4 regions of the Rhizobium sp. 01T444 genome follow, and region 1 is predicted to be linked to each of the others. Evidence: predicted binding sites of a transcription regulator. Region 1 holds the regulator's gene; each other region holds the start of a gene.
The links. Region 1 encodes LexA, which represses DNA repair genes until DNA is damaged. Its sites were predicted from a motif close to TGTTCNNNNTGTGTTCNG; they were not measured.
Positions count from the first base shown of each region.

Region 2: a site for LexA is predicted at 5,618-5,635, ahead of AC1DTN_RS24435 (ribonuclease T2 family protein). Genes of this name have one in related genera too.
Region 3: a site for LexA is predicted at 3,338-3,355, ahead of AC1DTN_RS07950 (helicase-related protein). Genes of this name have one in related genera too.
Region 4: a site for LexA is predicted at 5,084-5,101, ahead of AC1DTN_RS24150 (ATP-dependent helicase). Genes of this name have one in related genera too.

Region 1 is NZ_JBFTPD010000009.1:64,415-72,364, forward strand. It holds gene lpxB (lipid-A-disaccharide synthase) at 1-915, shown strand, start outside; gene gltA (citrate synthase) at 947-2,236, opposite strand; gene AC1DTN_RS14880 (ComEC/Rec2 family competence protein) at 2,527-4,953, shown strand; gene lexA (transcriptional repressor LexA) at 4,934-5,659, opposite strand; gene AC1DTN_RS14890 (VOC family protein) at 5,855-6,742, shown strand; gene kdsA (3-deoxy-8-phosphooctulonate synthase) at 6,739-7,587, shown strand; gene AC1DTN_RS14900 (methyl-accepting chemotaxis protein) at 7,601-7,950, opposite strand, start outside.
Region 2 is NZ_JBFTPD010000020.1:62,078-70,027, forward strand. It holds partial or broken gene AC1DTN_RS24415 (DMT family transporter) at 1-581, shown strand, start outside; gene metF (methylenetetrahydrofolate reductase [NAD(P)H]) at 1,010-1,912, opposite strand; gene AC1DTN_RS24425 (ArsR/SmtB family transcription factor) at 1,913-2,938, opposite strand; gene ettA (energy-dependent translational throttle protein EttA) at 3,097-4,746, opposite strand; gene AC1DTN_RS24435 (ribonuclease T2 family protein) at 4,855-5,592, opposite strand; gene AC1DTN_RS24440 (alpha/beta fold hydrolase) at 5,763-6,707, shown strand; gene AC1DTN_RS24445 (DMT family transporter) at 6,709-7,665, shown strand; gene caiB (succinate--glutarate CoA-transferase) at 7,710-7,950, shown strand, end outside.
Region 3 is NZ_JBFTPD010000003.1:521,383-529,332, reverse strand. It holds gene AC1DTN_RS07955 (RNA-binding S4 domain-containing protein) at 1-42, opposite strand, end outside; gene AC1DTN_RS07950 (helicase-related protein) at 45-3,176, opposite strand; gene AC1DTN_RS07945 (DUF3309 family protein) at 4,035-4,190, shown strand; gene AC1DTN_RS07940 (YMGG-like glycine zipper-containing protein) at 4,216-4,470, shown strand; gene AC1DTN_RS07935 (hypothetical protein) at 4,664-4,810, shown strand; gene AC1DTN_RS07930 (hypothetical protein) at 4,877-5,002, shown strand; gene phbB (beta-ketoacyl-ACP reductase) at 5,005-5,730, opposite strand; gene AC1DTN_RS07920 (acetyl-CoA C-acetyltransferase) at 5,798-6,979, opposite strand; gene phaR (polyhydroxyalkanoate synthesis repressor PhaR) at 7,213-7,785, shown strand; gene AC1DTN_RS07910 (hypothetical protein) at 7,780-7,950, opposite strand, start outside.
Region 4 is NZ_JBFTPD010000020.1:743-8,692, reverse strand. It holds gene AC1DTN_RS24170 (DUF2164 domain-containing protein) at 21-272, shown strand; gene pncA (bifunctional nicotinamidase/pyrazinamidase) at 273-899, opposite strand; gene AC1DTN_RS24160 (GNAT family N-acetyltransferase) at 1,107-1,616, opposite strand; gene AC1DTN_RS24155 (hypothetical protein) at 1,878-2,387, opposite strand; gene AC1DTN_RS24150 (ATP-dependent helicase) at 2,549-5,041, opposite strand; gene AC1DTN_RS24145 (hypothetical protein) at 5,214-5,483, shown strand; gene AC1DTN_RS24140 (YoaK family protein) at 5,493-6,170, opposite strand; gene AC1DTN_RS24135 (VOC family protein) at 6,198-7,079, opposite strand; gene AC1DTN_RS24130 (alpha/beta fold hydrolase) at 7,120-7,941, opposite strand.

The sequences.
Region 1 (7,950 bases):
ATCATCGCGGCGAAACCCGATATCCTGCTCATCATCGACAGCCCGGACTTTACCCATCGCGTCGCCAAGCGCGTGCGCAAGGCGCTGCCGGACCTCCCAGTCGTCAACTATGTCTGTCCCAGTGTCTGGGCCTGGAAGGAATATCGCGCCCAGCGCATGCTCGCCTATGTCGACCATGTGCTGGCCGTACTTCCTTTCGAGCCGGCGGTGATGCAGCGTCTCAACGGGCCGGCGACAACCTATGTGGGTCACCGTCTGGTTGCGGACGCAGCGCTCCTGGAGACCCGGCGCCTGCGCGCTGGCCGGCAGCCCGGCAACGGTGCGATCCTGCTTCTTCCCGGCTCGCGCTCCTCCGAGATCAAGAAGCTTCTGCCTTATTTCGAAGCCGCCGCCAATGAGCTCGTCGCCCGCAATGGACCGATACGCTTCATGCTGCCGACTGTGCCGCACAAGGAAGCGTTTGTGCGCGAAATGACGGCGGGATGGAAGATAAAGCCGGAAATCGTTGTGGGTGCCAAAGCGAAATGGAAGGCCTTCGCCGAAGCCGATGCGGCCATGGCAGCGTCCGGCACGGTTATCCTGGAACTGGCGCTGGCTGATGTACCCGTCGTTTCCGCTTACAAGGTCGACTGGATCATGCGCATGCTAACGTCAGACATCAAGACCTGGAGCGGCGCACTGCCCAATCTGATCGCCGACTACGCGGTCGTGCCAGAATATCTGAACGATATCGTTCGCGGCGCAAGCCTCGCGCGCTGGATGGAGAGGCTGTCAGCCGACACCTACCAGCTCAAGGCGATGAAGGAAGGCTACGAGCTCATCTGGCAGCGCATGCAGACAGAAAAGCCGCCTGGAGAGCATGCAGCACAGATATTGCTCGATGTTCTAACCAGCAAAAAACCCGGCCATTCCTGACCGGGTTTTCTTTTTGCTTCGAAGTCAGCGCTCAGCGCTTGGAAACCGGTACGTAGTCGCGCTTAGGTTCGCCGATATAGAGCTGGCGCGGACGGCCGATGCGCTGTTCCGGATCCTCGATCATTTCGTTCCACTGTGCGATCCAGCCGACGGTACGAGCCAGAGCGAAGAGCACGGTGAACATGGTCGTGGGGAAGCCCAGGGCCTTCAGCGTGATGCCGGAGTAGAAGTCGATGTTCGGGTAGAGCTTCTTCTCTATGAAGTATGAGTCGGTCAGAGCGATGCGCTCCAGCTCCATCGCGACTTCGAGAAGCGGATCGTCCTTGATGCCGAGTTCGCCGAGAACTTCATGCGTGGTCTTCTGCATGATCTTGGCGCGCGGATCGTAGTTCTTGTAGACGCGGTGACCAAAGCCCATCAGGCGGAACGGATCGTTCTTGTCTTTGGCGCGGGCGATATATTCCGGAATGCGATCGACAGTGCCGATTTCCGTCAGCATGTTGAGGGCTGCTTCGTTGGCGCCGCCGTGAGCGGGCCCCCAGAGGCAGGCGATGCCGGCGGCGATGCAGGCGAACGGGTTCGCACCCGAGGAGCCCGCGAGACGGACCGTCGAGGTCGAGGCATTCTGCTCGTGATCGGCATGGAGGATGAAGATACGGTCCATGGCGCGTGCGAGCACCGGATTGACGACATATTCCTCGCAGGGAACGGCAAAGCACATGCGCAGGAAGTTGGACGCGTAATCCAGATCGTTCTTCGGGTAAACGAAGGGCTGGCCGATATGGTACTTATAGGCCATCGCTGCGAGCGTCGGCATCTTGGCGATCATGCGCAGGCTGGCTACCATGCGCTGGTGCGGATCGGTGATATCGGTGGAGTCGTGATAGAAGGCCGAAAGCGCGCCGACGCAGCCGCACATGACGGCCATCGGATGGGCGTCGCGACGGAAGCCGGTGAAGAAGCGGCTCATCTGCTCATGCACCATGGTGTGGTGCGTGACACGATAGTCGAAGTCCTTCTTCTGGGCGGCGGTCGGCAATTCGCCGTAGAGCAGCAGGTAGCAGGCTTCCAGGAAGTCGCCATGCTCGGCAAGCTGCTCGATCGGGTAGCCGCGATGCAGCAGAACGCCTTCGTCGCCGTCGATATAGGTGATCTTCGATTCACAGGATGCAGTCGACGTAAACCCGGGATCGTAGGTGAAGGAAGCCGTGTTCTTGTAGAGGGCACCGATGTCGATGACGTCGGGTCCAACCGTGCCTTTTCGCACGGCGAGATCGACTGATTTGTCACCGATTTTGATTGTAGCGCTTTGATCCGTCATGCTGATCCTCCGGGGTGGCGGTGGCGCCGCAAAAGCGCCATAAGGGTTAAGCGTCCTAAGCGATAGCTATATGATCGCGAAGCTAATGCCAAGTTACCGTGATGCCATTTTGTGCATCGCGGCATCATCTTTTAGGCAGTGCAGCGATGAGCTAAATGCATATCAGAACACCATGATTTGACTGGATTTTTTGCTCCCGCGAATTTTCCTCTTATTTCAATCGATTATTGTTTGCTCGTTTTGATTTCAGGTTGCATTCTGCCGGTATCCGGGGGCGGGTCCAGGCGATTATGGCGGGGTTAGAGACAAGAGAACGACAAGAGCAATCCATTGATGAAAAGATGGATTTTGCTGGCATTGCCCCGCGCGCCATTGTGACGCAATCGGCTCGGACCCAGGTTGCGATCCCATTTCGATGGCGATTGGTGACTGTTGCGAAACGATACGTCGGGTCGTCGATGCGTATGGCCACCGAAGAGGCCGGCCACGGTCGCCTCATCCTCTTCTCTCCGGTCTTCCTTGGTGCAGGTGCCGCGACCTGGTTTCTGGCGGCCTCGGACTTTCCGGCCGTGTCGCTCGGTCTCTTCCTGCTTGTTCTCCTTATTGCCGTTGCGCTCTGCGGTTATGCCCGGACGAAACTGCAGGCGACGCTGCTTGCTCTACTTCTTTTTGCCGGTGGAATGCTCTCCGCGCAGATCGAAACATGGCGGGCAAAGACCCTGATCCTCGATTCAGCCGTAACGACAACGGTGACCGGCCGGATCGAACGCCGAGAAGGCGATGACCAAGGGCGCTGGCGTTATATTCTTGACGTCACCGGTACGGATGCTCCTGAGATCAAGCGTCCGCCCGAACGCATCTCCGTGCTGGTCCGCGGAGCCACCCAGCCGTTCGAACTCGGCGACGTCATCGAGGGCAGGGCACGTCTCACGCCTCCGGCGGGACCGGCGCTCCCCCACCTCAATGATTTTGCCTTCAGCGCCTATTTTGACGGCATCGGTGCCAACGGCTTCTTCTATGGAGTACCCAAGAGGGTTGCGGAACAGCCGGAGCGATCGAACTCGGTCGGTGAGGCAATTCTGGAGTCGCTCTACCGCCTGAGAAGCGGCATCGGCGATCGGATTCGCTCCACACTACCCGGCGACACCGGGGCTTTTGCCGCCTCCCTTGTCACGGACGAGAGACGGGCGATCTCGGATGAAACGACAGAGGCGCTGCGGCAGTCCGGCCTTGCGCATATCATCGCGATCTCCGGCCTCAACATGGCGCTCTCCGCCGGCATCTTCTTTGTCGGCCTGCGCGTCATTCTCAGTCTTGTTCCCGGCATTGCCCAGGCATGGCCAACCAAGAAGATCGCGGCGGCCGGTGCGCTCGCTGCGGTGACGGCCTACTATCTGATCTCGGGTTTTGCCGTCTCCGCCGAACGCGCCTTCATCATGATGGCGATTATGCTGGTTGCGGTCTTCTTCGACCGGCCGTCGATCAGTCTCAGAAACGTGGCGCTATCCGCTCTCGTGATCCTCGCGGTCTCGCCATCGGAGGTGCTGGGGCCGAGTTTCCAGATGTCCTTTGCCGCAACGCTTGCACTGGTCGCCGGCTACGACCTCTGGAAGGGGCGGCCGATGCGGGAGAATGCCTTTGCCAAGCTGCCGATCATGAAGCCCTTCTTCATGGTTGGTGGCTTCTTCGGTGGCGTTTTCCTGACGTCGCTGATCGGTGGTTTCTCGACGGCGCTGTTTTCGATCGAGCATTTCCACCGGCTGACTGCCTATGGCCTGCCGGCAAATCTCGCGGCCATGCCGGTCATCACCTTCATCGTCATGCCGGCCGGGATGCTGGCAATGCTGCTGATGCCGTTTGGTCTGGACGGCTGGCTATGGCCGGTGGCAGGCTTCGGGCTTGATCTGGTGATCACCATCGCAAAGGCAGTAGCGGGGTGGGGCGGCAACATAGATGTAGGCCGCTTGCCCGGCTGGTATTTCCCGACCGCCGTTTTCGGATTTCTGCTGCTGACCCTGCTCAGAACCCGGCTGCGGCACATGGGAACGGCAATTGTCGCGGTCTCGACGCTCGCTGTTGTCCTTCTTCCATCGGAGGCGATGCCCGATATCGCTATCTCCGAAGATGGCGGCCTGGTCGCTATAGTCGATGGAGAGGCGATGGCTTCGAACCGTGAAAAGCCGCCCGCCTTCATCTTCGAACAATGGCAGAGGGCCCTTGCCGTCGAAGAGCATCAGAAGCCAGTTATGCTTCAAGCTGCCAAGGCGCCCACTGCGCCTGATGGTCAAAGACTGCAACTGTCACCCGACCAACAGAATGAAGCCAGAGAGGCAATGAGACAGGCAGTCGCCATTAGCCCGCCGTCACGCTTCTCCTGCCTGAAGGGCGCCTGGTGCACCACTTTGCTCGTCAATGGAAAGAAACTGACCGTCATCGACAATGCTGCCTATCTCGGACCAGCCTGCGATACGGCTGATATTGTGGTGACCCCTGTCCGATTGCGCTTCGACCGCTGTCGTTCCGGCGCGCTGCTCTTTACCGGCGAGACGCTGCGCAAGACAGGTTCTGTCGAACTTCGATTCACCGATAAGGGAATTGAGGTCGCAACCGCATTCGACACATTGGGGCGACCCTGGATGCGCCACCGCGCCTATGATTGGCGCAGTAACACATTCGCAGACGCCAATCTGTCACCGGTCAGTGATAGCGGCGAATGAGGCCGACGAGCTTGCCCTGGACCTTGACGCGATCCGGCGGAAAGATGCGGGTCTCGTAAGCAGGGTTTGCTGCCTCGAGCGCAATCGATGCGCCCTTGCGGCGGAAACGCTTGAGCGTTGCTTCCTCGTCATCGACGAGCGCGACGACGATATCACCCGGATTGGCTGTGCTGCCATTGCGGATGATGACCGTGTCGCCATCGAAGATGCCGGCTTCGATCATCGAGTCGCCGCGAACTTCCAGCGCATAATGTTCACCGGAGCCAAGCATATCGGCGGGAACGGTGATGTCATGCGTATTGTTCTGGATTGCCGAGATCGGAACACCGGCGGCGATGCGGCCCATGACGGGAACGGAGACCGCATTGCCGTTATCGGCAGCGGGTGCTGGCTTCGCCGAGGCAGGAGGCGCCACGGGCTGGGGCTTGCCGAGGCTGCCCTCGATGACGCTCGGTGAAAAGCCGCGCCGAGGCTGCAGGCTCGGGCTGTAGGCTTCCGGCAGTTTGATGACTTCGAGCGCGCGCGCCCGGTTCGGAAGCCGGCGAATGAAGCCGCGTTCTTCGAGCGCCGTGATCAGCCGGTGAATACCGGATTTCGAGGCCAGATCCAGTGCGTCCTTCATCTCGTCGAAAGACGGTGGAACGCCTGACTCCTTCATCCTTTCATGAATGAAAAGAAGGAGTTCCTGTTGTTTGCGCGTGAGCATGGCGTCTCCCCAGTCTTGAAACAAATCCAGAACGGACACTATATGTTCCATATGTGTTCCGCAAGTAGCTAAATTTTCGTAAAACTTCTGTTCAATCTGTCGAGAATTTGATTTTTATCGCCCTTAGGCCTGTCTGGCCTTGTTTCACGAGACCTGCTGAAGCACATCTCCTTGTCACTGCTGGGAGAAGAACCGATGAGCCAAGACACGCTTCCGATCGATCATCTCGTTTTGCCGGTTACCGATATCGACCTTGCCCGCGAAAGGCTGGGCAAGCTGGGCTTTACCGTCGCGCCCGATGCCCGCCATCCCTTCGGCACGGAGAATGCCTGTGTTTTCTTTGCCGACAAAACCTATATCGAGCCGCTCGGTGTCGCGAGCGTCGAGGAGAGCGAGGTGACGGCACGTGAGGGCAATGTCTTCACGGCTCGCGATCAGGCTTTCCGTTTCCGCTGCGGCAGCGAGGGACTGTCCGCCATCGCCTTCGCCACCGCGGATGCAAAGCACGAACATGCTCGATTCGTGGAGGGCAGCATCAGTGCCGGTTCTGTGCTGCAGTTCGAACGCCCTGTGAAAATGCCGGATGGCACGGAGAGCATTGCCGGCTTCCGGCTCGCCTTCGCTGCCGACCTCCGGGCACCGGATTTCTTTCTCTTCGCTGTCGAGCGCATCAACCCGCTTCCTGCCGACCGCAACGTGCTGGAGACCCACGCCAATGGCGTGACAGGCATTGCCGAGATCGCGCTCGCAGCCCCCGAGCCGACAGCCTTCGGCGCCTTCGTTCGCTCGGCGGCAAAAGCCGCTTCTGCTGGCGATACGAGTTTCGGGCTGGAGGTGCTTACCGGAAACGCAAAGATCAGCCTGATGACCCCGCAGGGGCTGGAGGCCTATTTCGATCTGGCGACGCCGGATATCGATCGCGGCCTGCGCGGCCGGGCAATCCTCTTTGCGGTTGGCGATCTGGCCGTGACAGAAGCGCATTTGGCTGCTAACGGGGTGACCTATACACGCAAGGGCAACCGTATTCTGGTGAAGCCCGCGCCCGGTCAGGGCGTGCTCTTCGCTTTCGAGGAAACATCATGAGCTCTACTACGAACTCCGTTGTGACGGTCGGCGAAGGCGCCGGCAAGGTCACCTTCTCCAATGCTGCACGTCTGTCGCTGATTGCCGGCGCTTGCGAAATGGAAAGCCGCGACCATGCGTTCATGGTTGCCGGCACGTTGAAGGAACTGTGCGCCAAGCTCGGTATCGGGCTCGTTTACAAGACGTCTTTCGACAAGGCGAACCGCTCTTCCTTGTCGAGCAAACGCGGTGTCGGCCTTGAAAAGGGCCTGGAGGTTTTTGCCGATCTCAAGAAGGAACTCGGCATTCCGGTTCTGACCGACATCCACACTGAAGAACAATGCGCCGAAGTGGGCAAGGTCGTCGACATCCTGCAGATACCGGCCTTCCTGTCTCGTCAGACGGATCTCCTGGTGGCTGCGGCAAAGACCGGCCGCGTTATCAACGTCAAGAAGGGCCAGTTCCTGGCGCCTTGGGATATGAAGAACGTGCTCGGCAAGCTGAACCAGAGCGGCAATCCGAACATCTTGCTGTGCGAACGCGGTGCTTCCTTCGGTTACAATACGCTGGTCTCCGACATGCGTTCCCTGCCGATCATGGCAGCAACCGGCGCCCCCGTTATTTTCGACGCCACGCATTCAGTCCAGCAGCCCGGCGGACAGGGGGAAACCTCCGGCGGAGAGCGGCAGTTCGTGGAGACGCTGGCGCGTGCTGCCGTGGCCGTCGGCGTCGCCGGGGTCTTTATCGAAACCCATCAGGATCCGGATAACGCGCCCTGCGACGGGCCGAACATGGTCTATCTCAAGGACATGCCGCGGCTTCTGGAGAAGCTTCTCGCCTTCGACGCGATCGCCAAGGCCGCCTGAACGACAGGCAGCATCAGGCTGCCGCGCGGGACGGGCGCCTTTCCTCCAGTGCGAAGCGGGAGAGCATGCGCCCGAGATGGGACGCCTCGTTGCCGAGCTCCTGGCAGGCGGCGTTTGTCTCCTCGGCCATCGCCGCATTCTGCTGTGTCACCTGATCCATACGGTTGACGGCAGCGTTGACCTCGACGAGCGCGACCGACTGTTCTGAAGACGAGCGCACGATCGCTTCGGTCAGCGCCGTCACCTGCAGCACCTGGCGGTCGATATCGCCGAGTGCCTCGCCGGTGCGGCTGACAAGTGCCACGCCCGCGGAGACCTGCCGCGACGACGTCTCGACGAGAAGCTTGATCTCCTTGGCGAGAT
Region 2 (7,950 bases), on a different contig from region 1:
GGACGGTGCTGATCGCCAATTACCTGACATCAGATGAGAAGCTCTCCTCGGCCAAGATCATCGGCTGCCTTACCGGCCTTCTCGGCACAGTCGTCCTCATAGGCCCGAGTATCACTGATGGCAGCGACCTGCCCCTCTGGGCACTTCTCCTACCCGTAGTCGCAGCGGTCTCCTACGGCTTTGCCGCCACTTACAGCAAGCGCTTCAAGGGCGTGGCGCCGCCCGTCATCGCTGCCGGCCAGATGACGGCATCCTCGCTGGTCGCCCTGCCGCTGTCGCTCGTTATGGACCGTCCCTGGGCACTCTCCATCCCCTCGGCCAACGCCATCGCCGCCATTCTGGCAATCGCCCTGCTATCCACCGCCTTCGGTTATATTCTCTACTTCCGTATTCTGGCCGCTGCAGGCGCGACCAACGCCTCTCTGGTGACGCTGCTCGTGCCGCCGAGCGCGATCCTGCTCGGCTTCCTGTTCCTGGGTGAGCGACTGGAAATGACCGAGATTGCCGGCATGGCGCTGATCGGCGCGGGACTTGTCATACTGGATGGTCGCATCTACCACCGCTCTGGCGCGGTAACCTGAAATGATTATGCTGCAGTGCGCCATTCTTTCGCCAAAAGCGTGAATCGCTGCTATCGGTATGTAACGAAGCGTTAAATTTTGAGAGCGTAATTTTCTAATTATATTTCAGTAGCTTGCAGGGTGGTTGCTAGACTTATCCACTGCCCTCTTCGGCAGTGCAGCACAAGAAGCGCTTCCCAACTAACACATTTCCGACATATTATTAGCTGGTTAACGCGAGGAGGCAGACATGGGACTTACGCAATCCTTGAATGTCCTGTTGGTCAGTGCAGCGTTCGCATTCGTCGTATCCATGCTCTTCATTTGAGCCGATACGAAGCGTAAAGACTGAATACCGAACTCCTGAAACAATCAGCCCCAGATATTGAAAAGCGCATGCCCCGCCCGGCATGCGCTTTTCCTATATGCTGATAACAGTATCTGTCTGATCAGGCGGCAGCGCCGGCGCTTCTCGCCGTCTGTCGCGAATGGCCGAGGTTGGCGAGAACGGCAGAAACCAGCGGCGCACGGTTCATCGTATAGAGATGGAACTCGTGGAGGCCGCGACGGACGAGATCCTCGATCTGCTCGGCTGCGACATCGGCGGCAACCTTGGCGCGCTCCTCCGGCTTGTCGTCATATCCGGCAAAACGTTGATCGAGGAAATCAGGGATGACCGTGCCGCAGGCGCCGGCAAAGCGCTTCAACTGCGTCAGGTTCTGGATCGGCATGATGCCCGGCACGACAGGGATCCTGACGCCGGCCGCACGCACCTTTTCGAGGTAACGCTCGAAGTTGTCATTGTCGAAGAAGAACTGTGTCAGAGCGCGGTCGGCGCCATTGTCGGCCTTGCGCTTCAACATCTCGATATCGGCCGCCTGGTCGCGGCTTTCCGGATGCTTTTCCGGATAGGCCGAGACGGAGATTTCGAAATTGCCGATCTGCTTGAGGCCTGCCACCAGTTCGGCTGCATTGGCATAGCCGCCCGGATGCGGCTGGTAAGGCGCACCAACGCCGCCAGGCGCATCACCGCGCAGCGCCACGAAATGCGTGACGCCTGCCTTGCGGAAGCTGTCGACCACCTGATGCGTCTCTTCCTTCGTGGCGCTGACGCAGGTCAGGTGTGACGCGGTCGCAAGCGGCGTATCGGTCAGGAAGCGCGTGACCGTGGAGAGCGTCGGCGCCTTGGTGGTGCCGCCGGCGCCATAGGTCACCGAGACGAATTCCGGGTTCCAGTCCTGCAGGTCGCGGACGGTGTTCCAGAGCTGACCCTCCATCTCCTCGGACTTCGGCGGGAAAAACTCGAAGGAGATCCTGATATCGCGGCGGCGGGCGTCGTTTTTCTGGGTCATTTATTCTCTCCCGGCAAATGTAGGTACGGCGCCTTCGGTCTCCAGCGAGGCCATCAGGCGCCTCGGGTCGCGTGCGAGCCAGACCGTGACCGTGAGGCCCTGCTCGCCCTGCTGACCCGGATGAAGGTCGACGACCTGCTCTATATCGAGCCCAGCCTTGCGCACCCAGTCCGACATGGCCTGATGCGAAAAGCCGAGACGCACATGGGCATGTTCGTCGCGAAGATATTCGAGATTGTGCGGCGCCAGATCGATAATGACGAGACGTCCGCCCGGCCGCAGCATGCGCGCGGCTTCCGTGATCGCGATGTCAGGCTGATCGAAGAAGTGCAGCACCTGATGGATGGTGACCAGATCGAAATCCTGCCCCTCGAAAGGCAGGTTCAGGATATCGGCGTGGCGTACCGAAGCCGTGGTGATGCGGGACTTGTCGAGATTGGCGCGCGCCACGCTCAGCATGTCGCGGCTGGCATCGACGCCGATCGCCCGGCGATAACGGCCGGCGAGAAGCTCCAGCATGCGGCCGGTGCCGGTGCCGAGGTCGAGCAGGGAATCGATCGGATTGGCCCCGAGCAGCTTGATGACGGCCGCATCCACCTCCTCGTCAGCAGCATGCAGACGGCGAAGCTCGTCCCATTCGGCGGCGTTGCGGCTGAAATAGGCCTGCGCCCGCTCGGCACGCTGGCGCTTGACGGACGCCAGACGCTCGCCGTCACGCTGGACGACAGGATCGTTTTCGGAGACATGCTTCAGCAAGGCCCGTACCAGGGCAGCGGCCTTGCCCTCCTGCGCCAGCCGGAAATAGGCCCAGGCGCCTTCCTGATAGCGGTCTATCAATTCCGCTTCGCCAAGCAGCTTCAGGTGCCGGGAGATACGGGGCTGGGATTGGCCGAGAATTTCCGTAAGATCTGTCACGGTGAGATCGCCCGCCGCCAGCAGCGCCAGCAGCCGCAGGCGCGTCGGTTCGCCGGCCGCCTTCAAGACGTCCACCAGCGCATCCAGTCCAAGCCTTAGGGGTTCGCTCATATTCTACCCAATCAAGATATAAAGATATCTTTATGTGATTTGGATAGCTGAGGCAAGCGGCATTTTACCGATTTGCGAACTTGCCTGTGGTGATAACGACAGCAGACATCAAAAAAGCCCCGGACCAGCCGGGGCTTTCGAAAAGCGCAAAGAGCCGATCAGCGCGTCAGGCGCTTGTGGGCCTGGCTGCCCGGGTTCAAGGCGTCGGGGCCGAGGCGGCGGACCTTGTCCTGCTCATAGTCCTCGAAGTTGCCTTCGAACCATTCGACATGGCCCTCGCCTTCGAAAGCGAGGATGTGCGTGGCCAGACGGTCGAGGAACATGCGATCGTGGCTGATGATGATGGCGCAGCCGGCAAATGCTTCCAGCGCGCTTTCCAGAGCACCCAGCGTTTCCGTATCGAGGTCGTTGGTCGGTTCGTCGAGCAGCAGAACGTTGCCGCCGGCCTTCAGCATCTTGGCAAGGTGAACGCGGTTGCGCTGACCACCCGAGAGATTGCCGACCTTCTGCTGCTGGTCGCCGCCCTTGAAGTTGAAGGCGCCGCAATAGGCGCGCGAGTTCATGTCGAACTTGCCGAGCTTGATGATTTCCGCGCCGCCCGAGATTTCTTCCCAGACGGTCTTGTTGCCGTCGAGCGCGTCACGGCTCTGGTCGACATAACCGAGATGCACAGTCTCGCCGATGCGGACCGATCCAGCATCCGGCTTTTCCTGGCCGGTGATCATCTTGAACAGCGTCGTCTTGCCAGCGCCGTTCGGGCCGATGATGCCGACGATGCCGCCTGGCGGCAGCTTGATCGACAGGTCGTTGATCAGCGTGCGGCCTTCAAAGCCCTTGGTGATGCCTTCCATTTCGATGACAACCTGGCCGAGACGCTCGCTGACCGGGATGATGATCTGCGCGTCGCCGGGACGCTGCTTCTCGGCGGCCTCCACCAGTTGCTCGTAAGACTTGATACGCGCCTTGGACTTGGCCTGGCGGGCCTTCGGGCTGGACGCGATCCATTCCTGTTCGCGGCTGATCGCCTTCTGGCGGCCTGCCTCTTCGCGGTTTTCCTGCAGCATGCGCTTGGCCTTGGCGAGCAGGTAAGCCGAGTAGTTGCCTTCGTAGGGGATGCCACGGCCGCGATCGAGTTCCAGGATCCAGCCGGTGACGTTGTCCAGGAAGTAGCGATCGTGGGTGATCATCATCACGGCGCCCGGATAATCGCGCAGATGCTTTTCGAGCCAGGCGATGGTTTCGGCGTCCAGATGGTTGGTCGGTTCGTCGAGCAGAAGCAGATCCGGCTGCGACAGCAGCAGGCGGCAAAGTGCGATACGGCGACGCTCACCACCCGAAAGGCTGGTGACTTCGGCGTCGCGCGGTGGGCAGCGTAGGGCTTCCATTGCCATCTCGACCTGGCTTTCCAGATCCCAGAGGTTCTGGCTGTCGATGATGTCCTGGAGCTTTGCACCCTCGTCCGCCGTCTCGTCGGAATAGTTCATCATCAATTCGTTGTAGCGCTCGAGCACAGCCGTCTTGGAGGCAACGCCTTCCATGACATTCTCAAACACTGTCTTGTTCGGATCAAGTTTCGGTTCCTGTTCCAGGTATCCGACCGTCGCGCCTTCGGCGAGCCAGGCTTCCCCGGTATATTCCTTGTCCTGACCGGCGATGATGCGCAGCACGGTGGACTTACCGGCGCCGTTAGGGCCCAGGATACCAATCTTGGCATCGGGATAGAAGGAAAGGTGGATATTCTCGAGGATCTTCTTGTTGCCATAGGCCTTGTTGAGGCCGGACATATGATAGATGAACTGGCGTGCCATGCTGGGATGCTCCGGGCGGAAACTTGAAATCGTGGCCGCTATGTAGGCGAAACCACGCCGTCGGGCAACGCCGAAACCCCGTTTCGTCGGGATTTCGGCATGTTTCCGTCAGAAGCCGGCTGCATCCACAATGCCTTCGTCACAGCCGAAGGAAGTCTGCCCTGCCCCCTGGATGAGGCCACCGAGGCCCTTCTCCTTCGCTTGAGCCGAAACGGCATCCTGCGAAAGCCCGATCGTCAGTTCGCTGATCACGCGCTTGTTGCCGACGCGCCGGCAGCTCATCTTCACCCGGTCGCTGGCGCCTGCGCCGAAGCTCTTGTCGAAGGCCGCCTTGATTGCATCGGCCTTCAGCGTCTTGCCGACATTGGCGGCAAAGAGATCACGCACGGCCGAAGCATTGAGATCGCCCATCAGATGAATGGCGGTGGCGAAATAATCGTCGGCACTCATTTTCGTGCAGGTGCCGTGCTTGATCCATTCATGCCGCTCGAGCGCCGATTGCGTGCCGGGCATCGCCTTGTCGAGCGCACTCTTCGTCTCGGCCGAAAGGTTCACCGCAGGCAGGCTCGTCCACTGGCCGTCCTTGTCGGCGGCTTTCTGGTCGGCGGATACGTCACAATAGTCTTTCCGCATCGGCCACAGACCATGGAGAGAAAAGTTGGTGGCGTCATAGCGGTCGCCGCTCTGGCTGGCGCATTCAGCCTTCTTCTGGTTGGTCTGGCAGAACGCCGGCTGCCAGCTTGCCGCAAGGATGAACCGTGTGCGCCCGCTTTCCTGTGCGGATACGGAACCGACTGACGACAGCGAAAGGAACAGGATGGAAACCGAGAGTAGAAACTTGCCCATTATTAGCCCCGAAATAGCTCCGACAAAGAACAATACAGGAACAAACAAGCATGAAGCCGAAGTTTGCGCAACCCTGAATCGCAGGGGCAAGCATGCTTTTCTTATGTATGAGCGAAACCGCAATATTGCATTTGCCTTGATATCTGGTCTTTTGGGCGTGGGAGGAATGCATGTTTTCCGAGACATTGCGGCTTCGAAACGCCGCGGCTTCGCTTGCCTATCATCACCAGCCCGCCGTGGGGCAAGCGCGCGCCATCCTGATGATTTCACACGGTCTTGCCGAACATTCCCGTCGTTACCACCGCTTTGCCGAGGCCATGGCTGCAAGCGGCCATCATGTCTATGCGCATGACCATCGCGGCCACGGCGAGACAACGGCCGATGATGCGCCGCTCGGTCGCTTTGCGAGACGCAACGGTATTGAGAGTGTCATCAGCGATATCGCCGCCATGCACACCTTTGCCACGGGCAGTCACCCCGGCCTGCCCGTCATTTTGCTCGGTCACTCCATGGGCGGCCTGATCGCACTGAATGCCGCCGCCGATCTCCCCGGCCGTTTCGCAGCCCTTGCCGTCTGGAATTCGAATTTCGCTGCCGGTCTTTCCGGCCGCGCTGCACAGGCGATCCTGCTTGCCGAGCGCATGCTGAAAGGCTCGGACGTGCCGAGTGACATGCTGCCGCGGCTGACATTTTCCGCCTGGGGCAAATCCGTTCCCGATCACCGTACGGAATTCGACTGGCTGTCGCGCGATCCGGCCGAGGTCGACGCCTATATTGCCGATCCGCTTTGCGGCTTCGATGCTTCGGTGTCGCTCTGGCTCGATGTCTTCGCCCTCACCTTCCGCGGCATCGAAAAGGAACGGCTCGAGACCCTGCCGAAGAACATGCCGATCCATCTGGTCGGCGGCGGCAAGGACCCGGCAACCAACAATGGAAAAGCCGTTCTCTGGCTGTCAAAGCGTTTGAAAAGCCGAGGCTTCTCCCGTATCAGCACTGAGATATATCAGGACATGCGGCATGAAACGCTGAACGAGATCGGCGCGGAAACGGCAATTGCGGATTTCGCCGGTTGGTGCGACGAGGCGATCCGCACGGTCCCGAGCGAAAGGACCTGAGATGACGAGCCTGAGTTCCACCCGCCATCCCGCCTCATCCGAGGTGACGTTCGGCCTGCTTTTCATGCTGCTCTCGGTGCTGATCTCGCCGCTGATCGACATCTTCTCGAAGCTGGCGACGACAACCATCTCCTCCACTGAAGTGGCCGGCTTCCGCTTCGTCATCCAGGCGCTCACCATGCTGCCTTTCATCTTCCTGCGCGGCGCAAAGATCCAGTTCTCGCTGAAGCAGAGCTGGTATCATGCCATCCGCGGCGCGATGGTCACCATCTCGATGATCTGCTTCGTCACAACGCTGAAGGTCATGGCGGTTGCCGATGCCATCGCCATCTTCTTCGTCGAGCCGATCATCCTGACGATCCTCGGCAGCATCTTCCTGAAGGAAACCATCGGCTGGCGCCGCTACAGCGCCTGCGCCGTCGGTTTCCTGGGCGCCATGCTGATCATCCAGCCGAGCTTCGAGCAGGTGGGCTATATCGCCCTGCTGCCCGTCGTCAGCGCCTTCTGCATCGCCGTCTTCGCGCTGATGACACGCGTGCTGTCACACCGGGAAGATCCCTGGGCCATGCAGTTCCAAACCGGCCTCTGGGGCATCTTCTTCTGCACCGTCATCCTGTTCTTCGGTTATGGCAGCGGCTCCGACATCTTCGACACGACCATGCCCGATCTTCCCGCCTTCGGCTACTTGCTGGGTACGGGCATTGCCGCAGCGATAACGGGCATTCTCGCGGCTTACGCTTATCGCGCCGCCCCGGCCTCCACGCTTGCGCCGCTGCAATATCTGGAAATCGTCTCGGCCACGGTCTTTGCCTGGCTGGTCTTCGCCGATTTCCCGGACGCGCTGAAATGGCTCGGCATCCTCATCGTCATCGCGTCGGGCCTCTACATCATCTGGCGCGAGCGGCGCTTTGCTTCCAAACCCGTATCCGATACATCTGAGGCAACGAGGGCGCCCTGAAATCCGCCGCCCATAGGAGGAATTGGGAGGAATTTGGGAGGAACATGACGGAAGACGTGAAGAAGAAGCCGCCGCTTGCGGGCATTAGGGTGATCGAGCTTGCGCGTGTGTTGGCCGGCCCCTGGGCGGGGCAGATGCTGGCCGATCTCGGCGCCGATGTCATCAAGGTGGAAAACCCTGATGGCGGCGACGACACCAGGCATTGGGGGCCGCCCTTCGTCGAAGGCGCGGATGGCGAAAATCTCTCCGCCGCCTATTATCATTCCGCCAATCGCGGCAAGCGCT
Region 3 (7,950 bases), on a different contig from region 1:
GCGCTGGCGCGAACCGCTCCCTGGCTGTGTCTCTCCACTCATGACTACTTCTTCATCTGCTCCTTGAGCGCTGCAAGCTTGGCAAACGGCGAATCCGGATCGATCGGCTTCTCCTTGCGCGGCGGCTTGGCCTCGAAGCGCAGCGGCTGCGAATTGCCGCGATTGTTGTTGCGGTCGTTGCGATCGCCACGATCCTTGCGGTCCTGACGGTCGCCGCGCTGCTCGTTGCGGTCATTACGCGCATGCTGAGGCCTGCCCCCATCACGATTGCCGCCGTCACGATTGCCGCCTTCCCGGTTACCGTCGCGATTGCCGCCATCCCGGTTGCGGTTGTTGTTGCGATTACCGTCCCGGCTCTCGCCACCTTCGCCACCGCCCTGACGGCGATTGTTGCGCTCACCGCGGTCCTGACCCTGGCCTTGGCCCTGTCCGCCGCGGCGGTCGCCATGGCCGCGCGCTTGGCGCTGGTTTTCGTTGCGGCCACCGAGGCGCCACAGGAGAACCGGCTTCGGCTCTGCAGCTTCGCCCGCCTCAGCCGAATCTTCGGCAACTGCAGGCGTTTCCTCAGCTACAGGTGCGGCTTCGACAGCGGGCGTTTCTTCCGAAGCGCCGTCTGCGTCATCGTGGTCGGCCTTTTCAGCCGTTTCCTCTGCTGCGGCCTCAGTCACCGCTGAAGCCGGAACGGATGCTGCATCCTGCGTTGCGAGGAATGCGGCTGCCTCTTCGGCCTTCACGGCATCGGCGCGGTAGCCGAGACCCTTGAGAATCTCTTCCATGTCTTCGAGCGTCGCGCCGAGAATGGATAGCATCGCCGTCGTCGTCGTGAAACGGCGACCGTCATAGGCGCCTTCGGGACGCGTGCCTTGACCCGGCTTCCACTGCAGGAGCGGACGGATGAGATCGGCAAGACGCTCCAGGATGTCGATGCGCACGGCGCGCTTGCCGAGGAAACGGAAGCCCGCGAGCTTGTAGAACATACGCTCGAAGCTCGGATCGGTGACCACAGAGGTACGGCCGGCGGCGAGCACCGGAATGAGATCACCGTAGCCCGGCTTGTCGAGACCGTCATTCTTCAGCGCCCAGAGCAGGGTGATGAGCTCCGCCGGCGCCGGCTTCAGAAGCGCAGGCACGAAGATATGATAAGCGCCGAAGCGAATGCCGTATCGGCGCATGGAAGCGCGCGCATCCTGATCCAGAGACTTCACTTCTTCCGTCACGTCGCGGCGGAAGAGCACGCCGAGATTCTCGACGAGCTGGAAGGCAAGCCCCTTGGCAAGGCCCTGCAGGTCTTCGGCGCGCGACAGGTCGTCGAGCGGCTTCAGCACCGTGCTGATATGATGATTGACGAAGCGCTCGATACGGGCGGCGACATGGTCGCGCGCATTGCCCGTGAGCTGCTCGTCGGCAAGCAGGATGACACGCGGACGCATCACATGATCGCTGCCCGAAAGGCGGCCGACAGGATCGCCGAGCCACCGGACGAGTCCATCCGATCCGATCGCCAGATCGGCATTGCCTGCGGCATGCAAGCGTGCGGCACGAGCTTCGAATTCGAGAGCAAGCGCCTTCTGCGACGCAGCCTGAACCGCCTTGGCATCCGGCCCGTCCGTTCCCCCAACAGGCGTGAAACGGAACCCGGTCAACTGCCCCACATGATGTCCTTCAACAAAGACATCGCCATTCACACTGATTTCAGCTTCCAGCATCGCATTCTCTCTCAGGCGCTTCATGAGCACAGATGTCCTGCGATCAACAAAGCGTTTCGTCAACCTTTCATGTAACGCATCGGACAATCGATCTTCGATTTCCCGCGTCTTTTCCTGCCAGTGTGTCGGATCGGCAAGCCAGCCGGGCCGATTCGATACATAGGTCCAGGTTCTTATCTGCGCGATTCGCGCCGAAAGCGTGTCAATTTCTCCATCTGTCCGATCCGAACGGTGAACCTGTTCGGCTAGAAACTGCTCGTTCACCGTGCCATAGCGCACTAGATCGGAAAAGAGGGTAGAAATAAGATCGGCATGTTGCGCAGGCGTTATGCGCCGATAGTCCGGTAGAGCGCAAGCCTCCCAGAGCTTTTCGACCCGCGCCGGCGTGCTGGCGAGATCAATAATTTCCGGATAGCGCGACAAATGTTCGAGCGCTTGCTGGTCGACGGCCGGCAGCGCCCGGGTCAGACCCGGCACGCGGGGGCCGGTCTCGAGGCTTGCCCGAAGGGATTGTATCGAGGAAAAATCGAGATCCTTGGTACGCCACTGCAGAACCTTGATATTGTCGAACTCATGGCCCTCGATGCGCTGCACGAGTTCCTCGTCGAAGGGTGAAACCTGGCCGGTTACGCCAAAGGTTCCGTCACGCACATGACGGCCGGCGCGGCCAGCGATCTGGCCGAGTTCGCCGGGGTTGAGGTTGCGGAATTGATACCCGTCGAACTTCCGGTCCTGCGCGAAGGCCACATGGTCGACATCGAGATTGAGGCCCATGCCGATCGCATCGGTCGCGACGAGATATTCGACGTCACCCTCCTGATAGAGCGCGACCTGCGCATTGCGGGTGCGCGGGCTGAGCGCTCCGAGCACGACAGCCGCACCGCCGCGCTGGCGCCGGATCAGTTCTGCGATCGCGTAAACTTCGTCCGCCGAGAAGGCGACGATTGCCGAACGCTGCGGCAGCCGGGTAATCTTCTTCTGCCCGGCATAGAGAAGGTGGGAAAGCCGCGGCCGCTCCGTGACCGTAATCCCCGGCAGAAGCTGCTGCAGGATCGGCCGCATTGTGGCAGCACCTAGCAGAAGCGTCTCCTCGCGCCCGCGCAGGTGCAGGATGCGGTCTGTAAAGATATGGCCGCGCTCGAGATCTCCAGCGAGCTGCACTTCATCGATGGCGACGAAGGCTGCCTTGGTTTCCCGTGGCATCGCTTCGACCGTACAGACCGAGAAACGCGCATTCGGCGGCGAGATCTTTTCTTCGCCGGTCACCAGCGCCACGTTATGGGCGCCGACCTTTTCGACCACGCGCGTATAGACTTCGCGCGCCAGCAGGCGGAGCGGCAGGCCTATGACACCCGTCCCATGCGCCACCATGCGTTCGATCGCATAATGGGTCTTGCCGGTATTGGTCGGCCCGAGCATCGCGGTCACGCCGCGCCCGCTCAGTATCATCGGCTGCGAAGTCAGGGTCATATTCCATGCAAGTGAGGCGGTGACGCCCCAGGGTCAAGTCGGAGCTGCGAATGAGGCACAGAACACATGGACAGCCGAAGCTTCAAACGCAAGGGCAGATTTGAAATAGACTTTGGATTGAGCACGGAAGTCACAGCCCGCTAAGTCCTTGATTTAAGATTCGGAACAGCTTGAGAACGAATCGGAGACGAATCGCTGACTCCGGCTGATTCAGCTTTTGTTCACGGCTAAGTATTGATTTTGAATCGCTTTTTTACACTAGATGCTGAATCTCTAGACTCGCCTGCGAACAAATGCTGGCACCGCGATTAACGCCTTTTTGCCGCATCGTAAAAACGCAAAGGTCAAGCCCGAAATTAACGCTTCGACCAAAGCCGGAACGAATCGGAGACGAATCGCTGATATCGAGGTTTCCCCTTTCGTTCACGGCGAGATCTTGTGGGCACTTTCGCCACCGATCCCAAGATACGGGTTCCGGGTTTGCGCAGCGATTCCGAGCGGTTGGATCGCGTTAATCTTTTGCATGCCGAATTTACGGAGCCTTAAACAGACCGGCGCCGGTAGGCTGAGGAAAGTCATGGCTGATCAAAGCCGGAACGAATCGCCGACGAATCGGAGACATCTTCATTTTCCCGCTTTGTTCACCGCAACATATTGTATTAAAAGATGATTTTAACCATAATCGGAAAATGTCCGATAGCATTTCGCCGACTTGCTTTCGAAGGAACCGGCTAAATTCGGCCTCTGTCGCAAAGGGCGATCACGCCGCCGTGATATTCTGAGAGTTTAGCCGGGAACAAAAATCGCGGATGCGGGTTTCTAGTCCAGTCGAAATGAGAATGAGGCAGGACAAACACCATGCTTGGCACGATACTTCTTATTATCCTTATTCTGTTATTGGTCGGCGCCTTGCCGAATTGGGGTTATAGCCGCGGCTGGGGCTATGGACCTTCCGGTGGTTTGGGGTTAGTTCTCGTCATCATTATCATTCTTGTACTGATGGGCCGAATTTAAAGGCCGGTAACCTGGGGAGTTAGACATGAAAAAGATTGTTCTTAGCTGCGCTCTCATTGGCGCTCTCGCCTCCTGCACCCCGACGGAGCAGGGCACGGCGATTGGTGCGGGCACGGGCGCCATCATCGGCGGCGCCGTCAGCAACAGCTGGGGTGGCGCGGCAGTCGGCGCAGTCGCCGGCGGTCTGACAGGCGCACTGATCGGCCAGTCGGTTGAGCGCCGCGGCTACTGCATCTATCGCGACCGCTACGGTCGCCGCTACGAAGCGCGTTGCCGCTAATCAGCATCGGCCCATCGGAAATTTTGAACGGGCGCTTCAGCGCCCGTTTTTCTTGGCCGCTTTTGTCGTCAACGCCGCGTTGACGATCGGTCGCTGAAGTCAAATCTACCGCGCCACCAGGACCAAGCGCATATTCCTTTCAACATCACAAGGGCAGAGCCTGTGCCGCCCGTGAAAGAAAAGGAACGCTACCATGGCCCAGATTTTCCTGAATTCCGCCGTCGCCGTCCTGATCGCCTCGGCTTTCCTCACGACGGCAGTCGCTGCCCTCCGCAGCCAGGACCGCGCCGTCCAGAAAGTGCCCGTCAAAGCCAATAGACGGCGCCATCCCAACGCCTGACGCCATCAATGAACCGAACCGCGTAACGGCAACTATACGAGCGCCCGTCTGCAGGGAGATAAGACTATGAACAAGATCATCGCAATCGCCGCCCTCATCACCATTGCCCTCGCGGCCTATGGCGCATCTGCCGGCCCCTATGACAGTGCCGGCAGCTTCCCGAGCAACTACGCCCACAGCCAGAAGAAATAGGTTCAGACGAAGAACTGACCGCCATTGGCCGTCAACGTCGAACCGGTAATGAAACCGGCATCCTCGGAAACGAGGAAGGTCACGCAGCGCGCGATCTCCTCGGGTTCGCCGAGGCGCCCGACCGGGATTTGCGGAATGATCTTCTCATTCAGCACCTTTTCCGGCACCGCAAGCACCATCTCCGTCCCGATATAACCGGGGCAGATGGCATTGACGGTGATGTTCTTGACCGCACCTTCCTGGGCAAGCGCCTTGGTAAACCCGAGGTCGCCGGCTTTGGCGGCAGAATAGTTCACCTGCCCCATCTGGCCCTTCTGGCCGTTGATGGAGGAGATATTGACGATGCGGCCGAAGCTGCGGTCACGCATGCTGCTCCACACATGGTGCGTCATGTTGAAGAGGCCGGTGAGGTTGGTATTGATCACCTCATGCCACTGCTGCGGCGTCATCTTGTGAAACATCGCATCGCGCGTGATCCCGGCATTGTTGACGAGGATCTCGACCGGGCCGAGTTCGGCCTGGACCCTCGCAATACCTTCGCCGCAGGCAAGATAGTCGGACACGTCCCACTTGAAGACGGGAACGCCGGTAACATTGTGAAATGCCTTGGCCTTTTCATCATTGCCGGCATAGTTGGCAGCAACTTTATAGCCGGCATTCTTTAGAGCCATCGAAATTGCCGCGCCAATTCCGCGCGTACCACCAGTGACCAAAGCCACTCTGCTCATGTTCCGCTCCCCAGTTATTGTCAGCCCGCTCTCGGGCGGGCCTCAAGAAACATGCATTGTACGCTATTTACATTGCCTCGAAGCACATCGCGACACCCATGCCGCCGCCGATGCAAAGCGTGGCGAGGCCCTTTTTGGCGCCGCGGCGCTTCATTTCGAAGAGGAGCGTATTGAGGACGCGCGCACCCGAAGCGCCGATCGGATGACCGATCGCGATCGCGCCGCCATTGACGTTGACGATATCAGGATCCCAGCCGAGATCCTTGTTCACGGCGCAGGCTTGGGCCGCGAAGGCTTCATTGGCCTCGACGAGGTCTAGATCGCCGACGGACCAGCCGGCCTTTTCCAGCGCCTTGCGGGAAGCAGGGATCGGGCCGGTCCCCATGACCTGGGGATCGACACCGGCTGTTGCCCAGGAAACGATGCGGGCAAGCGGCTGGATGCCGCGTCGCGACGCTTCCGCTTCGCTCATCAGCACGGCTGCGGCAGCGCCGTCGTTGAGACCGGAGGCATTCGCCGCGGTCACCGTGCCATCCTTGTCGAAGGCGGGCCGCAGCTTGGCCATGGCCTCCAGCGTCGCGCCGTGGCGGATATATTCGTCGGCATCGACGGTTACATCACCCTTGCGGCCCTGAATGATGAAGGGAACGATTTCATCCCTGAAGCGGCCAGCCTTCTGCGCGGCTTCCGCCTTGTTCTGCGAGCCGACGGCGAACTGGTCCTGGTCGTCGCGCGAAAGCTGCCATTGGCGTGCGATATTTTCTGCAGTAACGCCCATGTGATAGCCGTAAAAGGCGTCGGTTAGACCGTCCTTGATCATGGTGTCGATCATCTTCATGTCGCCCATCTTCACACCGCCGCGCAAATGCGCCGCGTGTGGCGCCATCGACATGGATTCCTGACCGCCGGCGACGATGATCTTCGCATCACCGAGCGCGATCTGCTGCATGCCGAGGGCAACGGCACGCAGACCAGAACCGCAGAGCTGGTTGACGCTCCAGGCCGTCGCCTCCTTGGGTACACCAGCCTTCATCGCCGCCTGGCGAGCGGGGTTCTGGCCCTCGCCGGCCTGCAGGACCTGACCAAGGATGACCTCGTCCACGTCTTCAGGGGAGACATTTGCCCGCTCCAGCGCGCCCTTGATGGCGGCAGCGCCGAGCTCGTGAGCGGGAATTGTGCCGAAAGCACCGTTGAAGGAACCGACAGCGGTGCGCGCTGCGCTGGCGATGACGACGGATGAACTGCTCATGGGGTGGTTTCCTCGTTTCTCGTCACACATATAAGTGGAAACTGACAAAGCTGCAGGCGCAAGTCAAATGCCAAGACTATTCCACCATTTGCTGCAGCGCCCTCAAATGGATTTATCCGTACAGGGAAAGGGCTTGCCGCATCGCACAAAGAGATTGTCACCGCCCTTCTTTTGCGTCTACAGTCTCTGGTGGAGGAGTATCCATACAATCAGACGGGGTTCGGGAGACTGATATGGCGAAGACTGAGGGTCAGATCGTAATCAAGAAATATGCCAATCGCCGCCTCTATAATACAGGCACCAGCACCTATGTGACGCTGGAAGACCTGGCGGAGATGGTGAAGAAGGGGGAGGATTTTGTCGTTCAGGACGCCAAAAGCGGTGACGACATCACGCATTCGGTACTGACCCAGATTATTTTCGAGCAGGAATCGAAGACCGGCAACACGCTGCTTCCGATCTCCTTCCTGCGTCAGCTGATCACCTACTACGGCGACCAGATGCAGATGGTCGTTCCGAGCTTCCTGGAACATTCCATGCGCGCCTTCACGGAACAGCAGTCGCAGATCCGTGAGCAGGTGAACCGTGCCTTCGGCGAAACGCCGCTCAGCAAGAACCTGCAGCTTCCCATGCAAATGGTCGAGGAACAGGTCCGCCGGAATACCGAGATGTTCCAGCAGGCCATGCAGATGTTCTCACCCTTCATGACGCCGCCGCCCAAGGAAAGCCGCAAGGCGGAGGCGAAGGACATCGACGAGCTGAAGGAACAGCTTCGCGCGCTGCAGAACAAGCTCGACAACCTATAGGCCGATAGAAACGTCCCGGCCGGCGCTGCGGATCGACACCGCAAAGCCGCCGATCACGTCGATCAGCGCAATGGTCATCAGGATGAAGAAGACCTGGGTCGCCGCATCCTTGACGAGAAGAAACTCGACCAGGAAGGCGATGAAGACCAGCATCGACAGCATGTG
Region 4 (7,950 bases), on a different contig from region 1:
CCGGCAAGGCGAGGGAGACAATGAAAAAGATCGAATTTACAAAAGAGGAAAAAGCGGAAATCGTTTCGCGCATCCGGCAATATTTCGACCGCGAACTCGATCCGATCGGCGCGCTGCCGGCGGAATTCCTGCTCGACTTCTTCTCCGAGCATATCGGACCCTATTTCTATAATCGCGGCTTGAGGGATGCCCACGCCGCCTTCCTGAAGAAGATGGAGGATTTCGGAGAGGAGATCTATCTCTTGGAGCGCGAGGGCGAGAAAAACGGCTGATTAGGCAGCCAGAATATCGGCGCTGTTGACGATCTCAATGCCGTTCTGGCGCATCTCGTCGATGGCCGCGGCGACACCTTCGGGCGTTATGCCCCGGCTCGCGTCCTCGATGAAGCGGACCTTGACGCCAGGGATCAGCTCCAGCGCATCGAGCGCAGAGAATTTTACGCAATAATCCGTCGCAAGCCCGCAGACGTCGAGTTCGGTGACGCCCTGATCCACCAGGAAATCGGCAAGGCCGGTCACGGCATACTGATCGTTGTCGCGGAAGGCGGAGTAGCTGTCGACGTTCTTGTTTTCGCCTTTCTGCTGGATGAGATCGATTTGGGCAGCGTGGAGCTCGGGGTGCAGCTCGGCGTCGCGCGTATATTGCACGCAGTGATCCGGCCACAACATCTGCGGCTTGCCGGAGAGTTCGCCCATTTCGAAAGGGTTCTTGTCGGGATGAGAGGAGGCGAAGCTTCCGTGGTCCGCCGGGTGCCAGTCCTGTGAGGCGACTATGAGATCGTATTTGCCGCTGTCGATGAGGCTGTTGGCGACGGGAACGACTTCATGGCCATCCAGAACCGGCAGGTTGCCTCCGGGACAGAAGCCATTCTGAATATCGACCAGCAGCAACGCCTTCATCAAGCTATCCCTTACGCATTCCGCGTCGCAAAATGCCGACCAGTGCCGGCACAATCAACTAGTGGATTTCCGGGGGGCAGGGCGCAAGTGCTATTTCTCGTATCGAGAGTGGCAAATGGCTGCATCAACGTATTTTTCTGTTGCCGTTCGCGTTATACGCGAAAGCGGCAAGTATTTCGCGTTTTATATTAGGGTTTATGCATGCAGCTATGGAGCCGGATGCCTGAAGACCAGATCATCGGCATCACCCTCCTGGCGCGCCGCCTTTATATCCGGCACGGCGCCCAGCCGCTCAGCGAGCCGAATCGACCTCACATTGGGAGGAGCGATATAGCTCACCAGGGTCTTCAGGCCACGCACAGTAAAGGCCCAGTCGCGCAAAGCAACGGCAGCTTCATAGGCGTAACCTTTGCCCTCGGCCTGCGGATAGACGAGCCAGCCCAGTTCCTTCTCGGGAAAAAGCGGGCCGTGATTGATGCCAACCTGGCCGAGGCATTGTCCTGTGGCGCGGTCCTCCATCATCAGGGCGCCGTGGCCCATCAGCTCCCATAGGGCGACGTCATGGCAGAACATGCCCCAGGCGGCTTTGGTCGAATGCGGGCCGCCCATATAGAGCGCACGATCGGAGATCATCAGCGCATGATAATCCGGCCAGTCTTCCATCATGGGAGGCCGCAGAATCAGGCGCTCGGTTTGGAGCGTCGGTATTGCCGTCATCGGAAATCTCGCTGGAAAATCGGATGAAATCTGGAATGAGAACCGGCAGGTGCAGGTCATTCGGCAATGTCATTTACAGGGGATTCGTGCGATCGAAAAGCCAATGAGGGGAGCGTGGTCCGGAAGTTGACGGAAGATGAAGACGTGCTGTCGAACCAATACGGATGCTGCCCCGCCGTGAAGAGGCGCTATCAGGCAGCGAGGCGGCAAAAGTCAGTCACGGCCCGTTCAGCGAGGCTCCCCCGGCGGAGCCTCATTGCATCAGGCCGTCTGGTCGCTATCGCCGGTAGCGACGGGCGAGGTGCCATAAGTCGTCTGGTATGCGCGAAGTGCAGTCTGCATGTCGGTCAGGACCTTCGCCATTAGGCCGCTGTCATCATCGTCGCTGCCATCAGCGGCAATTTTCTGCGGATCGGCGGCAAGAATTTCCGACGTTGTGAGCCTGCTATCGCCATTCGTATCAAGGGCAGAGAGTGCGCCCTTGGAGCCGTCACCCTTGGCATCGGTGCTGGACTGGCTGTCGCTGTCATCGGTCCTCTGGAGCGAGAGCATGAGCGCCAGAATATCGGCTGCGATCTTCTGGACGACATCGGAGCCGGAGGAATCGTCATCGCCGGCGGACGTACTGGCGGTCGAGGCGCTGGCTGTTGAGGATTGGGAAGCGGCGGCGATCTCGTCTGCCGAGACGACGCCGTCACCGTTCTTGTCGAGTGGGTTGAGGGGGGCTTGATACTGGGTCAGCGTGCTGCCCAGGGCTGAAACACTGGTCACTTGAACCTCCTTTGAAGGTCTTGTGAAGCCTGCCTTTCATGGGCGGGCAATGACCGGGCTAGGCTGATTTGCGAGTCGGGTCAAAGCGGCGTTTTGTCATCTGGAGAAGCGCGTGCGGCTGGGCCTGTGATTCCTGGCGACGCGCCAAGGCAGTGGAGCGGTCAGACTCGCTCCACAAAACCGTCGAGCACACGCTTCTGGCCGGCTCGGTCGAAGTCGATCGTCAGCTTGTTGCCTTCGATGCCTGATATGGAGCCGTTGCCGAATTTGATGTGGAAGACGCGGTCGCCGAGTGCGAAGCGCGAGGGTTCGGTCGCAGTGGATTTCGCCACCAGTTCGCCCTCGATGGTGCGGCCGCGCGGGCCGCTTTCACCGTAGCCGATGCGCTCCACGGCATGGCCGGAGCGGCTGCCCCAGTTGTCGCGGGTGGCGTCGGTCTTGTTTTGCTGGGCGCGTTTCCAGCCGGGCGTGGAATAGGAATTGGAGAAGGGATCGGCCTTGTCGAAGCGCGACTGGCCATAACCGCCGCCGCGGCCGTAGCCACCGTAATTCTGCTCCATCTCGGCGACTTCCACATGGGTCTCCGGCAGTTCGTCGAGGAAGCGCGAGGGAATGGTCGATTGCCAGAGACCGTGGATGCGGCGGTTGGAGACGAACCAGATGTGGCAGCGGTGTTTGGCGCGGGTGATGCCGACATAGGCAAGGCGACGTTCTTCTTCGAGGCCGGCGCGGCCGGATTCATCGAGGGAGCGCTGATGCGGGAAGAGGCCTTCCTCCCAGCCGGGCAGGAAGACGGTGTCGAACTCCAGGCCCTTGGCCGAATGCAGCGTCATGATGGAGACGGCATCGAGATTTTCGTTCGTCTCGGCATCCATGACAAGCGAGACGTGCTCCAGGAACCCCCGCAAGGATTCGAAGCTATCCATGGAGCGGATGAGTTCCTTGAGGTTTTCGAGGCGACCCGGCGCTTCCGCGCTCTTGTCGTTCTTCCACATATCGGTATAGCCGGACTCTTCGAGGATCTGCTCGGCAAGCTCGGTATGTGGTGTGTTTTCAAGCAGTTCCTGCCAGCGGCGGAAAGATTGAATCACATCGAAGAGGGCCTTGCGGGCCTTGGGCTTAAGTTCGTCCGTCTCGATCATATCGGCGGCGGCCGCGAGCATCGGGATGTCGCGGGCGCGGGCATAATCGTGGAGTGCGCGCACCGTCGTATCACCGAGGCCGCGCTTCGGCGTGTTGATGATGCGCTCGAAGGCGAGATCGTCGGCCGGCTGGGCGACGAGACGGAAATAGGCCATGGCATCGCGGATTTCGAGGCGCTCGTAGAAGCGCGGGCCGCCGATGACGCGGTAGTTCAGGCCGAGTGTCACGAACCGATCTTCGAATTCGCGCATCTGGAAGGAGGCGCGCACGAGGATCGCCATGTCGTTCAGCAGATGCTTCTTTCCGTCGGCATCGCCGCGCTGCAGGCGCTCGATCTCCTCGCCGATGGCACGCGCCTCTTCCTCCGAATCCCAGGAAGCGTGGACCTGCACCTTGACGTCGTCAGGATCGGAGCGATCGGTGAAAAGCGTCTTGCCGAGGCGGCCTTCATTGTGGGTGATGAGATGGGCGGCAGCACCGAGGATATGGGCCGTCGAGCGGTAATTGCGCTCAAGCTTGATGACCTTGGCGCCTGGAAAATCCTTTTCGAAGCGCAGGATATTGTCTACTTCCGCACCACGCCAGCCATAGATCGACTGGTCGTCGTCGCCGACGCAGCAGACATTCTGCGGCTCGCCCTTGGGGCGCTGGGCGAGAAGCCGCAGCCACATATATTGGGCGGTGTTGGTGTCCTGATACTCGTCTACGAGGATGAAGCGGAACTTCTGGTGATATTCCTTGAGCAGGTCCGGCTGTTTGCGGAATATCGCGATCGGATGCATCAGGAGATCGCCGAAGTCGCAGGCGTTCAGCGTCGAGAGGCGGTTCTGATAGGCGAAGTAGAGATCGCGGCCGCGGCCATTGGCGAAGGCGCGAGCGTCTCCCTCCGGAATATCGGCGGGGCCGAGACCTTTGTTCTTCCAGGTATCGATCATGCCGGCGAATTGCTTGGCCGGCCAGCGCTTGTCATCAAGGCCTTCGGCCTGGATGATCTGCTTGATGAGGCGGATCACATCGTCGGTATCGAGGATGGTGAAATCGGAACGCAGGCCGACGAGTTCGGCGTGGCGGCGCAGGAGCTTGACGCCGATCGAGTGGAAAGTGCCGAGCCAGGGCATGCCTTCGACGGCGCCGCCGACGAGAAGCGCGATACGCTCCTTCATCTCGCGGGCGGCCTTGTTGGTGAAGGTCACGGCGAGGATCTGCGAGGGGAAGGCGCGGCCGGTCTGAAGGATATGGGCAATGCGGGTGGTGAGTACGCGCGTCTTGCCCGTGCCTGCGCCCGCGAGCACGAGGACGGGGCCTTCGAGTGTCTCGACGGCTTCGCGCTGTTCCGGGTTGAGACCGCTGAGATAATCGGGGCGACCGCCATCGCGGGCCGCCATGGCGCGGGCAGCAATGCCGCCGCCGGCAGCGGGCGCCCTTGCGGGAGCAGCGGGCTGTTGCGGCTTGCGCGGCGCATCGCCCGGTTCTTCGTCGAAGAAGGGCATATCGTCGAAACTATTGCTCATGGCGCGTAATGTAGTGATTCGGGAAGGAAAGACCAGAAAAGATGTTCTGCTTTCATTCCCAGCGGCTGCGCTATCCTCAGCCGGTTTATTTGCCTGGTCGGGAAGCCTGCCCAGGAGTTGTGGTCCTCCTGGAGCTCAACTATGGTCTCGCGCCAACCATTGGGAGAGCCATATGCACGTCATCGCCATTCTTGCCAATCTGATCCTGCTGATCATCGTTGCTGCGCTGATCGCGGGGAATGGTTTGCCGGACAGTGGCGAGGGCCTCGGATTCTTTGTCGCTGCCATTGTGGCTCCCGTGTTGAGCACGATTGCCTTGCTGCGCCGCAATGGGTCGATTTCCGAACTCGTTTCGCTTGAGATCCGGGCGCGCAAGGCCACGCTGAGGCAACGTATTGCCGAGGCAGAGGCAAAGGCGGCCGGCAACGGCATCGGCCGCTAAGGGCTGCTCTCAAGCGGCCTGCGGGCCGGCAAAAGCCAAGCAGACCGAAACCAGCGCAAAGAGCGGCGGCAGGGCCAAGCACCAGACGCCAATGGTCGCAAAGAGCAAGGCGGCAAGGCCGCAGCCGAGGGCGAAGGCGAAAACGGCGACCGTCAAGCGCGACAGGCGCCCTTTCACGGTCTTTGTCTGATCGCCGAGGCTGCCATGGGCGAGGTCGCCGAGATCGATCATGATCTGCGTCGTCGTGCCGGTCATCAGCGTGCTCGGCGGTGAGGCGCCGAGATGGATGCGGTGAGCGGCGTTCTGGATCGCCATGGCGATGACGAGCAGCATGCCGGTCGCGACCAGCGGCAGGCCATCCGGATTGGTAAAGGGCGCAAGCCAGATGGCGCAGGCGCCGCCGGCAATCAGGAAGAGAAGCTTGATCACGAGCAGGATGCGCAAGCCCTTCTCATCGCCTGGCGGCACATTGTGGGTGAGGTAGCGCAGCAGAAGGATCGTCAGGCAGAACACCGGCAGCGCCAGCAACTTGGCGATGATGCCAGACGTGCCGTGAGTGAGCGCTGCGCCAAGCGTCACGAAGTTGCCGGTGACATGGGCGGGGAAGAGGCCGCCAAGCGCCAGGAAGCCGGCTGTATCAACATAGCCGCCGGTCAGGCTCAGGAGCACGGGCAGGGCTGGGCGCATTGTTTTTTCCTCTATGAATTCGTTTGCCTAGTGTGCCGCGACGGCGTGGATTTCGGCAATATAGCCGCCCGGGAATTCCACCATGGCGGCGCGGCGATCGCCGGACTGGTAGGGTTCGACGAGAATTTCAGCGCCGCTCTCCTTGGCTTTTTGAAGCGTCGCGTCAAGATCGGCGGTCTCGTAGCCAGTCATTTCGCGACCATAGGGGAAAGGCAGCTGGCCATCGGTGACGAGCACGGTCATGCGGCCGAAGACGGATTCGATGCGCAGGCGGTGAAAGGCCTTGTCCGGCAGGCCAATCTCGGTGCCGGGCGCCTTCTCATCGTCGGAGACGACCTTGCCATGCGAGAAGGCGAGAAAGGCATGGGTGAAGGCGGCCACGCGGTCGACGGACACGTAGACGCGGTTTTCCGGGATGGTCGTGAAGGCCGGATAGTTTGGCGTGGTCGTGTGCCAATAGAGCTGCATGTTGACACCGCCCGGCCACTGGATGACGGCATCGCGGCCGATCGGATCCGGGAAGGCGGAGACAATGACGTCGGCGCCGGCAGCCTTTGCCGCGGCTATGGCCTTGTCGAGATCGGTGACGAGATAGCCTGATCGTTCGGCGCCGAAGGGGTAGGGGATCGGCGTCTCGAAGCCGAAGAGCGAGATAGTACCGACGGGCGTCTGCAGAAGCTGCGACGTCGTGCTGCTCGGCGTCGGCGTAACGGTTGCCGTTACCTGCTTGGTGCTGGTGCCGCCGAAAGTGGCGAGGAAGCTTTTGGCGAAGGCGTCCACGTCGCCAGGAGCGACATAGACATGGGTCGTATCATATTGCGCGCCGACGCCGAATTGCGGCGAGGCGGCATAGGCCGGGGCACCGGCTAGGCCGAGAAGGGCAACAAGGGCTAACGATAGACGAAGCATTGCGTGATCTCCTTCGGCCTGGCCGGCCGCTACTCCCGGTTTACGCCTTGATGAAGGCGAGAACGTCGGCGTTGAACTTGTCGGCTTCGGTCTGGGCGAGGCCATGCGGGGCGCCCGGATAGACCTTCAGCGTGCCGTTCTTCAGAAGCTTGATGCCCTTTTCGGCGGCAGCCTGGATCGGCACGATCTGGTCGGCATCGCCATGGATGAGGAGCGCCGGAACGTCGATCTTCTTCAGGTCGTCGCTGTAATCGACCTCGGAGAATTCGCGGATGCAATCGTAGTGGCCTTTGATGCCTCCGGCCATGCCCATCAGCCAGAAGGTTTCGCGCAGGCCTTCATTGACCTTGGCGCCATCGCGGTTGAAGCCGTAGAAGGGCATGGTGAGGTCGCGGTAGAACTGCGAGCGGTCGCCGGCCGTGCCCTTGCGGATGCCGTCGAAGACTTCGATCGGCAAGCCTTCGGGATTGGCAGGCGTCTTCAGCATCAGCGGCGGAACGGCGCCGACGAGCACGACCTTGGCGACGCGGCTGGTGCCATGGCGGCCGATATAATGGGCGACTTCGCCGCCGCCGGTGGAATGGCCGATCATGATGAGGTTCTTCAGATCGAGCTTCTCGATGAGCTCGGCGAGGTCATCGGCATACTGGTCCATATTGTTGCCGTTCCACGGCTGCGAGGACTTGCCGTGGCCGCGGCGGTCGTGGGCGATGACGCGGTAGCCCTGCTGGGCGAAATAGAGCATCTGCACTTCCCATGCGTCGCCCGAGAGCGGCCAACCGTGGGAGAAGAGGATCGGCTGGCCGTTGCCCCAATCCTGATAGTAAATCGTCGTTCCGTCTTTGGTTGTGATCGTCGGCATTGAACTTGT